2 regions of the Variovorax sp. OAS795 genome follow, and region 1 is predicted to be linked to the other one. Evidence: riboswitches for the same ligand, from Rfam matches in the RefSeq annotation. Region 1 holds a riboswitch; the other holds the start of a gene.
The links. Region 1 has a riboswitch for glycine ahead of ABID97_RS05655 (D-amino acid dehydrogenase). Riboswitches for the same ligand answer to the same signal wherever they lie in the genome.

Region 1 (4,408 bases):
CAGCAGTTCGGCGCCGGTCGGCGCGCCGAACTGGTCGTCGATGACGGTCAGCCGATCGCGCTCGCGGGCGATGCGCAGCATGGTCTTCGCAAAGTTGCCGCCGCGGGCGGCATACACCCAGCTGGTGCGGAAGATCAGGTGCCTAGGGCAGTTTGCGGCCACCAGTTGCTCGCCTTCGAGCTTGGTTCGGCCGTACACGCTGAGCGGGCCGGTGGCGTCGTCTTCTTGCCAGGGCTTGCTGCCGCTGCCGTCGAAGACGTAGTCGGTGGAGTAGTGCACCATCAGCGCGCCGATCTGCCGGGCGGCCTCGGCGACGACACCTGGCGACGTGGCGTTGAGCTTGCGCGCGAACTCGGGCTCGCTTTCGGCCTTGTCGACGGCGGTATGCGCTGCGGCATTGACGATGACGTCGGGGCGGACCTTGCGCACCGTCTCGGCCAATTGCTCGGGGCGGCTGAAGTCGGCGTGCAGGTCGGTGCTGTCGAAATCGAGCGCCACCAGTTCACCCAGCGGCGCGAGGCTGCGCTGTAGCTCCCAGCCCACCTGTCCGCCCTTGCCCAGCAGCAGCAATTTCATGCCGCGGCCTTGCCCGCGGGTGCGGCGTCGTATTGCTTCTCGACCCATTCGCGGTAGGCGCCGCTTTGCACGTTGCGCACCCAGTCGCCGTTGGCAAGGTACCACTCGACCGTCTTGCGGATGCCGCTGTCGAAGGTTTCGGCGGGCTTCCAGCCGAGTTCGCGTTCGAGCTTGCGCGCATCGATGGCGTAGCGGCGGTCGTGGCCCGGGCGGTCGGTGACGTAGCTGATCTGCGCCTTGTAGGGCTTGCCATCGGCCCTGGGGCGCAGTTCGTCGAGCAAGGCGCACACGGTGTTGACGATCTCGATGTTGGGCTTCTCGTTCCAGCCGCCGACGTTGTACGTCTCCCCGAGCTTGCCGGCTTCGAGCACGCGGCGGATGGCGCTGCAATGGTCTTTCACGTAAAGCCAGTCGCGCACCTGCATGCCGTCGCCGTACACAGGCAGCGGCTTGCCGGCCAGCGCGTTGACGATCATCAGCGGGATGAGTTTTTCGGGGAAGTGGAACGGCCCGTAGTTGTTGGAGCAGTTGGTCGTGACCACCGGCAGGCCATAGGTGTGGTGCCAGGCGCGCACGAGGTGGTCGCTGGCGGCCTTGCTGGCCGAGTAGGGACTGTTGGGCTCGTACTTGTTCTCTTCGGTAAAGGCCGGGTCGGTCTTGGAGAGCGAACCGTAGACCTCGTCGGTCGACACGTGGAGGAAGCGGAACGCGGCCTTCTGGTCGGCGGGCAGCGCGCTCCAGTGGCCGCGCACGGACTCGAGCAGCCGGAAGGTGCCGAGCACGTTGGTCTGGACGAAATCTTCGGGACCGTGGATCGAGCGGTCGACGTGCGATTCCGCGGCAAAGTTCACGATGGCGCGTGGCTTGTGCTCAGCCAGCAGGCGGTCGATCAGTGCGCTGTCGCCGATGTCGCCCTGCACGAAGATATGTCGCGCATCGCCTTTGAGCGAGGCGAGCGTTTCCAGGTTGCCGGCGTAGGTGAGTTTGTCGAGATTCACGACTGGCTCGTCGCTTTGCGCAAGCCAGTCAAGTACGAAATTGGCGCCGATGAAGCCGGCGCCGCCGGTTACCAGGATCATGAGTCCCCCGAAGTTGTCGAACAATCGCCGCGAGGCGAATCAACCGGCGATTATCCCATCGGTCTGAACGGTCAAGTTCGAGAGTGAACACCTTGGCGCTTGGGCCTACAATGCACGTACTGCAGGAGAGCGGGTGGCACTTTTGTGCTACTCCACCGAAGGCGCAAACTCCCATAAACGCTCAGGTCGGCCCAGCGAAATTCCACAATTTCGGCAAAGGCCTGTACTGCATCAACTGATACGCCGTCTGGAGAGCCATCACCTTGCGTGATGCACCGAAGGAGCAAACCCGCTGCGGGCGCAGCGGGTGAATCTCTCAGGTACCAAGGACAGGGGGAGCGGCAACTTGGACGGCGTCGTCCGGTTGCTTGCTATTGAATCAGTAGCACTCCGACTCCGCCGTTCAAGCGCCAATCCTAAAAGGTACTTGAAATGCGTGTGATCGTTCTTGGCGCCGGCCTGCTCGGCGTGACTTCGGCCTACTACCTGCAGCAACTCGGCCATGAAGTGACCGTGGTCGACCGGCAAGCCACGCCGGCGGCCGAAACCAGCTTCGCCAACGGCGGGCAGATCTCGGTGAGCCATGCCGAGCCCTGGGCCAACCCCAGCGCGCCGCTCAAGGTGCTGCAATGGCTCGGCCGGGAAGACGCGCCGCTGCTCTTTCGCATTCGCGCCGACATGCGCCAGTGGCTCTGGGGCCTGCAATTCTTACGCGAATGCACGCCGGCGCGCACCCGGCACAACATCGAGCAGATCGTTCGCTTGGGCACCTACAGCCGCGACGTGCTGCAGCAACTGCGCCGCGACACCGGGCTGGACTACGACCAGCGCACCCAGGGCATCCTGCACTTCTATACGACGCAAAAAGAGTTCGACGGTGCCCTGGCGCCTGCCGAGCAGATGCGCGCGCTGGGCTGCGAACGCCAGGTCATCTCGGCCGACGAGGCAGTGAAGATCGAGCCCGCCCTCGCCCACATCCGCCCGAAGCTGGCCGGGGCGACATACACCGCGGAGGACGAATCCGGCGACGCGAACCGCTTTGCGCGCGAACTCGCCCAGCGTGCTGCCGAGGCCGGCGTGAAATTCCTGATGAGCCACACCATCACAGCGCTGCGAGAGGCCGGCGGCACCATCGATCACGTGGAGGCCACCGACAGCGAAGGCCGCTTCCAGCGCATCCGCGGCGACGCCTTCGTGATGGCGATGGGTTCGCTCAGCCCTCTGCTTGCAGCCCCGCTGGGCATCCGCCTGCCGATCTACCCGGCCAAGGGCTACTCCGTGACGCTGCCGGTGAAAGATGCCTCCAAGGCCCACCAGGTCTCGCTCACCGACGACGAGTTCAAGCTCGTGTTCTCGCGCTACACCTCGGCCGGCGGCGAAGCAGGCGACCGCCTGCGCATTGCAGGCACCGCGGAGTTCAACGGCTACGACCGGGACCTGAACCGCGTACGCTGCGAGGCCATCGTGCGGCGCGTCGAAGAACTCTTCCCGGGTGCCGGCGACACCACGCAGGCCCAGTTCTGGACCGGCCTTCGCCCCGCGACGCCAAGCAACGTGCCCCTCATCGGCAAGACGAAGCTGCCGAACTTGTACCTGAACACCGGCCACGGCACGCTGGGCTGGACGCATGCCTGTGGTTCGGGCAAGTCGATCGCGCGCATCGTGAGCGGGCTCGCGCCCGAGGTGGATTTCGCGTTCACGGGCATGCCCGCGCGCGTGCCGCAGCTCGCGCAACCCGCGTTGGGTTGACGCTCACGCCTTGAACGTGACCCATGGCTTGAGCCGCACGGCGCACCGGATCAGGCCCGCGCTTTCCTGCGCGTCGATCACGGCGCCGATGGGCTTGTAGGCTTGCGGCGCCTCCTCGATCCTGCGCTCCTCGCGCAGGGTCACGCATTGCCAGTCGGCGCTCTCCTGCAGGTTCATGGTGCCGCGCAGTGCACGCACCTCCTGGCGCCGCATCCGGCGGCCCGCGCCATGGCTGCATGACCACAGCCAGTCTTCATGGCCCAGCCCTGTCGCGAGAAACGAGTGATCGCCCATCGAGCCGGGAATCAACGCCAGGTCTCCGTCGTGCGCCGGCGTTGCGCCCTTGCGGTGGATGTTCATCCCGTGCTCGGGCAGCACCACGTTATGCGGCACGTCGACTACCAGTTTCGATGCGGTCGCCCCGAGCAGTTCCGCGAAGTCCTTGCGCACCAGTTCGGCCAGCACGACACGGTTGGCCCACGCATAGCGCGCAGCCACGCCCATCGCCTCCAGGTACTCCTGCGCCAGCGGGCCGGAAAGTCCGTACAGGCCGCTGCGCGGATGGCGCAGTCCTTGCGGCCACTCCGCCTTCGCGCGGTCCATCCAGCGGCCGCCGACGTGAAAGCCGATGTCCCGCGAGCCGCTGTGAATCATCACGACCACCTCGTCGGTCTTCAGGCCGGCGCGGTAGGCCGCATGCCGGTCCATCACCTGATCGACGACCTGCAGTTCCACGAAGTGGTTGCCGCCGCCCGGCGTGCCGAGGCAGGGATCCCGAAAAACTTCGTGGCGCGTGCCGACGTAGGCTTCCGGCGCATGCCGCGCGCTGCCGCCAAAGCTCGCAAGGCCGATGCAGCCGCCGATCTCCGCCTGCAGCCGGTCGCGGTCGACGGACGCCCACAGGCCCGCGCCGTGGACCGCATCGAGGAAGGCGGCCGGGCCCGCATCGAACAGCGCCTTGAAGGCAGCCGTGTGCACCGGCACGTCGCGCCCGTTGTCGAGCA
Region 2 (4,408 bases), 2.9 Mb from region 1:
GCGCTTGGCGAGCGTCATGGCCTCGGCCGCGGCCGTGGCTTCGTCGAGCATCGAGGCGTTGGCGATGGCCATGCCCGTGAGGTCGCACACCATGGTCTGGAAATTGAGCAGCGCTTCCATGCGGCCCTGCGAAATCTCGGCCTGGTAGGGCGTGTAGGCCGTGTACCAGGCGGGGTTCTCGAGCACGTTGCGCAAGATGACGCCGGGCGTGTGCGTGCCGTAGTAGCCCTGCCCGATGAAGCTCTTGAACACCTTGTTCTTCGCCGCGATGGCCTTCAGCTCAGCCAGCGCGTCGGCCTCGCTGACGGGCGCCGGCAATCGCATCCGCCGGGCCCGGCGGATGGCCGCGGGCACGATGCCGTCGATGAGTTCCGCGCGCGTTTCCGAGCCGATCACCGGCAGCATGCGTGCCTCGTCCGCCGCATCGATGCCGATGTGGCGGGCGAGGAATTCTTCGGCGTTCTCGAGTTCTTGCAGGGAGGGGAGGGCGTGGCTGGACATGGCGAAGGTGAAGGGCGAACAGGGGACGGTGGCGGAGCGGAAGTCCGTTTTCAGCAGCGCATCAAGACTCGGCCGCGAACTTGTCGTAGCTGGCGGCGTCGAGCAATGCGTCCAGCTGCGCGGGCTCGCTGAGCTTGACCTTGAAGAACCAGCCGGTGGCCAGCGGGTCGGTGTTGGCGAGCGAAGGGTCGGCGCGCAGGGCTTCGTTCACTTCGGTGATCTCGCCCGAGACGGGCATGAACACATCGGCCGCGGCCTTGACCGATTCGACGACACCGGCCACTTCGCCCTGGGCGAAGGTCTTGCCGACTTCCGGCAGGTCGACGAACACCACGTCGCCCAGCGCGTCCTGCGCGTGCACGGTGATGCCGACAGTGGCCGCGCCGCCTTCGGCCGAGACCCATTCATGGTCCTTGGTGTACTTGATGCTCATGGTGAAAAACTCCTCGTGGAAAAAATGGATCTGAGGCCGGAGGGCCTAGCCGCGGTAGTAGCGCGTGGGCACGAAAGGCAGGGTCGAGACTTCCATCGGAACCGGCTTGCCGCGCACGATGGCCTGCACGCGGGTGCCGGGTTCCGAAAATGCCGTTGCCACATAGCCCATGGCGATCGGACGGTCGGCCGTGGGACCGAGCAGGCCGCTGGTGACGATGCCGATGTCCTGGCCTTCGAACGATTGCAGCACGGTGCCGTCGCGCACCGGAATGCGTTCCAGCGCCACCAGGCCGACGCGCTTGCGCTTCAGCGTGTCGTGGTCGGTGCGGCCCGCGGCGCCGGCGGTGGCGGCGCCGAGCTGGGCCAGCACCTTGGCTGCGCCCGGAAAGCCGCCTTCGCGCGCGCCGCCGGCGCGGCGCACTTTCTGGATCGCCCAGTTGAGCGAAGCCTCGACCGGCGTGGTGGTGGTGTCGATGTCGTTGCCGTAGAGGCAGAGCCCGGCTTCCAGGCGCAGCGAATTGCGTGCGCCCAGGCCAATGGGCTTGACCTCCGGCTGGGCCAGCAGCAGGCGGGCGAGGGCGTCGGGCGTCCTTGCCAGCCACCGAGATCTCGAAGCCGTCTTCGCCGGTGTAGCCGCTGCGGGTGGCAAAGGCCGCGATGCCGCCGATCTGCACCGCCCCGCCGGTCATGAACACGAAGCGCTCGATGCCGGGCGACAGCCGCGCCAGCGTGGCGGCGGCCTGCGGCCCCTGCAGCGCAAGCAGCGCGTGATCGGGCATGGGCTGCACGTCGCAGCGCGCGCCGATCTTCTGCTGGATGTGCGCCAGGTCGGCCACCTTGCAGGCACCGTTGACGATCACGAAGAGCGAGCCGTGTCCTTCGTTGAAGAACATCAGGTCGTCGAGGATGCCGCCCTCGTCGTTCAGCAGCAGGCCGTAGCGCTGCTTGCCGGGTGCAAGGTCGATCACGTCGACCGGCATCAGGGTCTCGAAGGCGGCCGCGGCGTCGGGCCCGACCAGGCGCAGCTGGCCCATGTGCGAGATGTCGAACAGCCCGGCCGCGTCGCGCGTGTGCTTGTGCTCGGCCATGAGCCCGGCGGGGTACTGCACGGGCATGGAATAGCCGGCAAAAGGCACCATGCGGGCGCCCAGTTCCACGTGCAGGTCGTGCAGCGGCGTCTTGAGCAATGGTGCGTCGGATGATGAAGCGGAAGCGGCCACGGGGCACTCCAAAGGGGCAGTCGAATTCCATGGCGCAAAGCCATGGGCCACCCCTGCTGTCCGCTTTACCTGAGAGATTCGCCCCACGATCGGGGTTTGCTCCTTCGGTGGGCCGCCGCGCGCATCGGTGCGGGCAGGGGCCTCTCTCCAGCAAGGAAACGCCGGCATCCGCCAGCGCCTTGTCAGTCCTTTTGCCTGAGCGTTCGGGAAACCCCTGCGCCTTCGGCGGCCTCGCATGGCGAAGCTCTCTCCTGACCCTGGCAAGTGTAGTGGATCGCGGCGCCACGGTCCGCCCGCCGATGCGGCTGCCGGCTCAGTGCACGGTCTCGGAGGCGTGCGGGAGCAACCTGGCGATACGCGCGCGCAGCGATTCGGCCCGTTCGGCGCCGGCGCTTTTCTCGACCTCCGAGAGCATCAGCGCAGCAATCGTCAGCATGGCCTCGCGGTCGCGGGCTTCACGCAGTGCGTCGCGCATCTGTTGCGCAAACCGGGGGTCGCGCCGGACGAACATGCGTTCGCAGATATCGAACAGGAACATGCGCGTGGTGGCCAGGGAACGCTTTCCGTCGAAATGATCCGCCGATGCGGCAGCCGGCGGCGGCTCCGCGATGCGGTCGACGGGCGCTGCGGGGGCGGATGGCACGTCCGCCGCCGGACAGTGCAGGTAGCCGCGGTTCAGCAACCCCTGCAAGGCCTGCTCGGCTTCGCCGGGGCTCGCGAACAGCGGGCTGAAGTCGCGCAGCGAGCGTCGGCCGTCCGCCATCAGCAGCAATGCACGCTCGCGCTGGCTGAGCGTGCGCTGCCCGCCCTGGAGTTCGTCGCGGGCCTTGTCGGTCTTGGTGGGAAACATGGCGCAACAGCTTTTTTCAGAAGATCGAGGACCGGAGCATCGTTGCAGCCGGTGACATCTTCGTGAAACCTTTGCACTACACGTCCCCCAACGAAAACGGGCAGCCGATGAGGCTGCCCGTCTTGTCGTTGGCGTCCGCGGCTACTTGGCGTAGACCAGGTCGCGCAGCGCCAGCGAGATCCAGGGCACGTAGGTGATCACCATCAGGCAGGCGAGGATCACCAGCACGAAGGGCACCAGGTACGTCACGATCCGGTCGAGCGAGATGCGCGCCACCGTGCAGGCCGCGAACAGGTTCACGCCGAAGGGCGGGGTGATCATGCCCAGCGCGAGGTTCACCACCATGATGAGCCCGAAGTGCACCGGGTCGATGCCGAAGTGCACCGCCACCGGCGCGAGGATGGGCGCGAGCACGATGATGGCTGCGCTGGTCTCGATGAACATGCCGATGATGAACAGCGCCGCGTTCACACCCAGGAGGAACATCGCGGGCGACTTCAGCACCTCCTGCAGCCAGTGGCCGATGGCGTCGGGCACGCCCGCGCGCGTGATCAGGAACGCGAACAGGCCCGCGTTGGCGATGATGAACATGATCACCGCCGACGACAGCACCGACTTGCGCAGGATGAGGTACAGGTCCTTGGGCTTGATCTCGCGGTAGATCACCACGCCCACCACCAGCGCATAGAACACCGCCACGGCCGAAGCCTCGGTGGGGGTGAAGATGCCGCCGTAGATGCCCCCCAGGATGATGACGGGCATCAGCAGCGCCCAGCCCGCCTGCCACGCCGCCTTGCCGAAAGGCATGCGGCCCTCGCCGTCGTTCTTGCCCCATCCCCGCCACTTGCAGTAGACCCAGACGAACAGCATCAGCGCCAGGCTGATGAGAATGCCGGGGCCGAAACCCGCAATGAAGAGCTCGCCGATCGACACCTCGGCGCTCACGCCGTAAAGGATCATCGGGATCGAAGGCGGGATGATCACGCCCAGCTCGGCGCTCGTGGCCTGCAGCGCCGCCGCGTAGGCGGTGGGGTAGCCGTGCTTGATGAGCGCGGGGATCAGGATGGCGCCGATGGCGAAGGTGGTGGCCACCGACGAACCCGACACCGCCGCGAAGATCATGCAGGTGAGCACGCAGGTCATCGGCAGGCCGCCCTGCACGCCGCCCACGATGCTCTTGGCAAACTCGACCAGCCGGCGCGAGATGCCGCCGGTTTCCATCAGGTTGCCGGCCAGGATGAAGAACGGGATGGCCGCCAGCGGAAACTTGTTGATCGAATTGAACATCTCCTTCACGGAAATGAGCATGTTGACGTTGGCGACCTGGATGCCCAGGATCGACGCGAGCCCGATGGACACGGCCACCGAAACCGACAGTGCGAAACACAGCACCATCGTTGCA

Region 2: it holds a riboswitch for glycine, as region 1 does, so the genes downstream of both, gcvT (glycine cleavage system aminomethyltransferase GcvT) here and ABID97_RS05655 (D-amino acid dehydrogenase) in region 1, are expected to answer to the same signal.

Annotation. Positions count from the first base shown of each region.
Region 1 covers NZ_JBEPOH010000001.1:1,187,705-1,192,112, reverse strand. The annotation lists gene rfbD (dTDP-4-dehydrorhamnose reductase) at 1-576, opposite strand, end outside; gene rfbB (dTDP-glucose 4,6-dehydratase) at 573-1,655, opposite strand; glycine riboswitch at 1,768-1,860, shown strand; glycine riboswitch at 1,893-1,998, shown strand; gene ABID97_RS05655 (D-amino acid dehydrogenase) at 2,088-3,404, shown strand; gene ABID97_RS05650 (RtcB family protein) at 3,408-4,408, opposite strand, start outside.
Region 2 covers NZ_JBEPOH010000001.1:4,055,116-4,059,523, reverse strand. The annotation lists gene gcvP (aminomethyl-transferring glycine dehydrogenase) at 1-501, opposite strand, end outside; gene gcvH (glycine cleavage system protein GcvH) at 563-934, opposite strand; partial or broken gene gcvT (glycine cleavage system aminomethyltransferase GcvT) at 980-2,075, opposite strand; glycine riboswitch at 2,203-2,317, opposite strand; glycine riboswitch at 2,330-2,420, opposite strand; gene ABID97_RS19640 (hypothetical protein) at 2,470-3,006, opposite strand; gene ABID97_RS19635 (TRAP transporter large permease) at 3,148-4,408, opposite strand, start outside.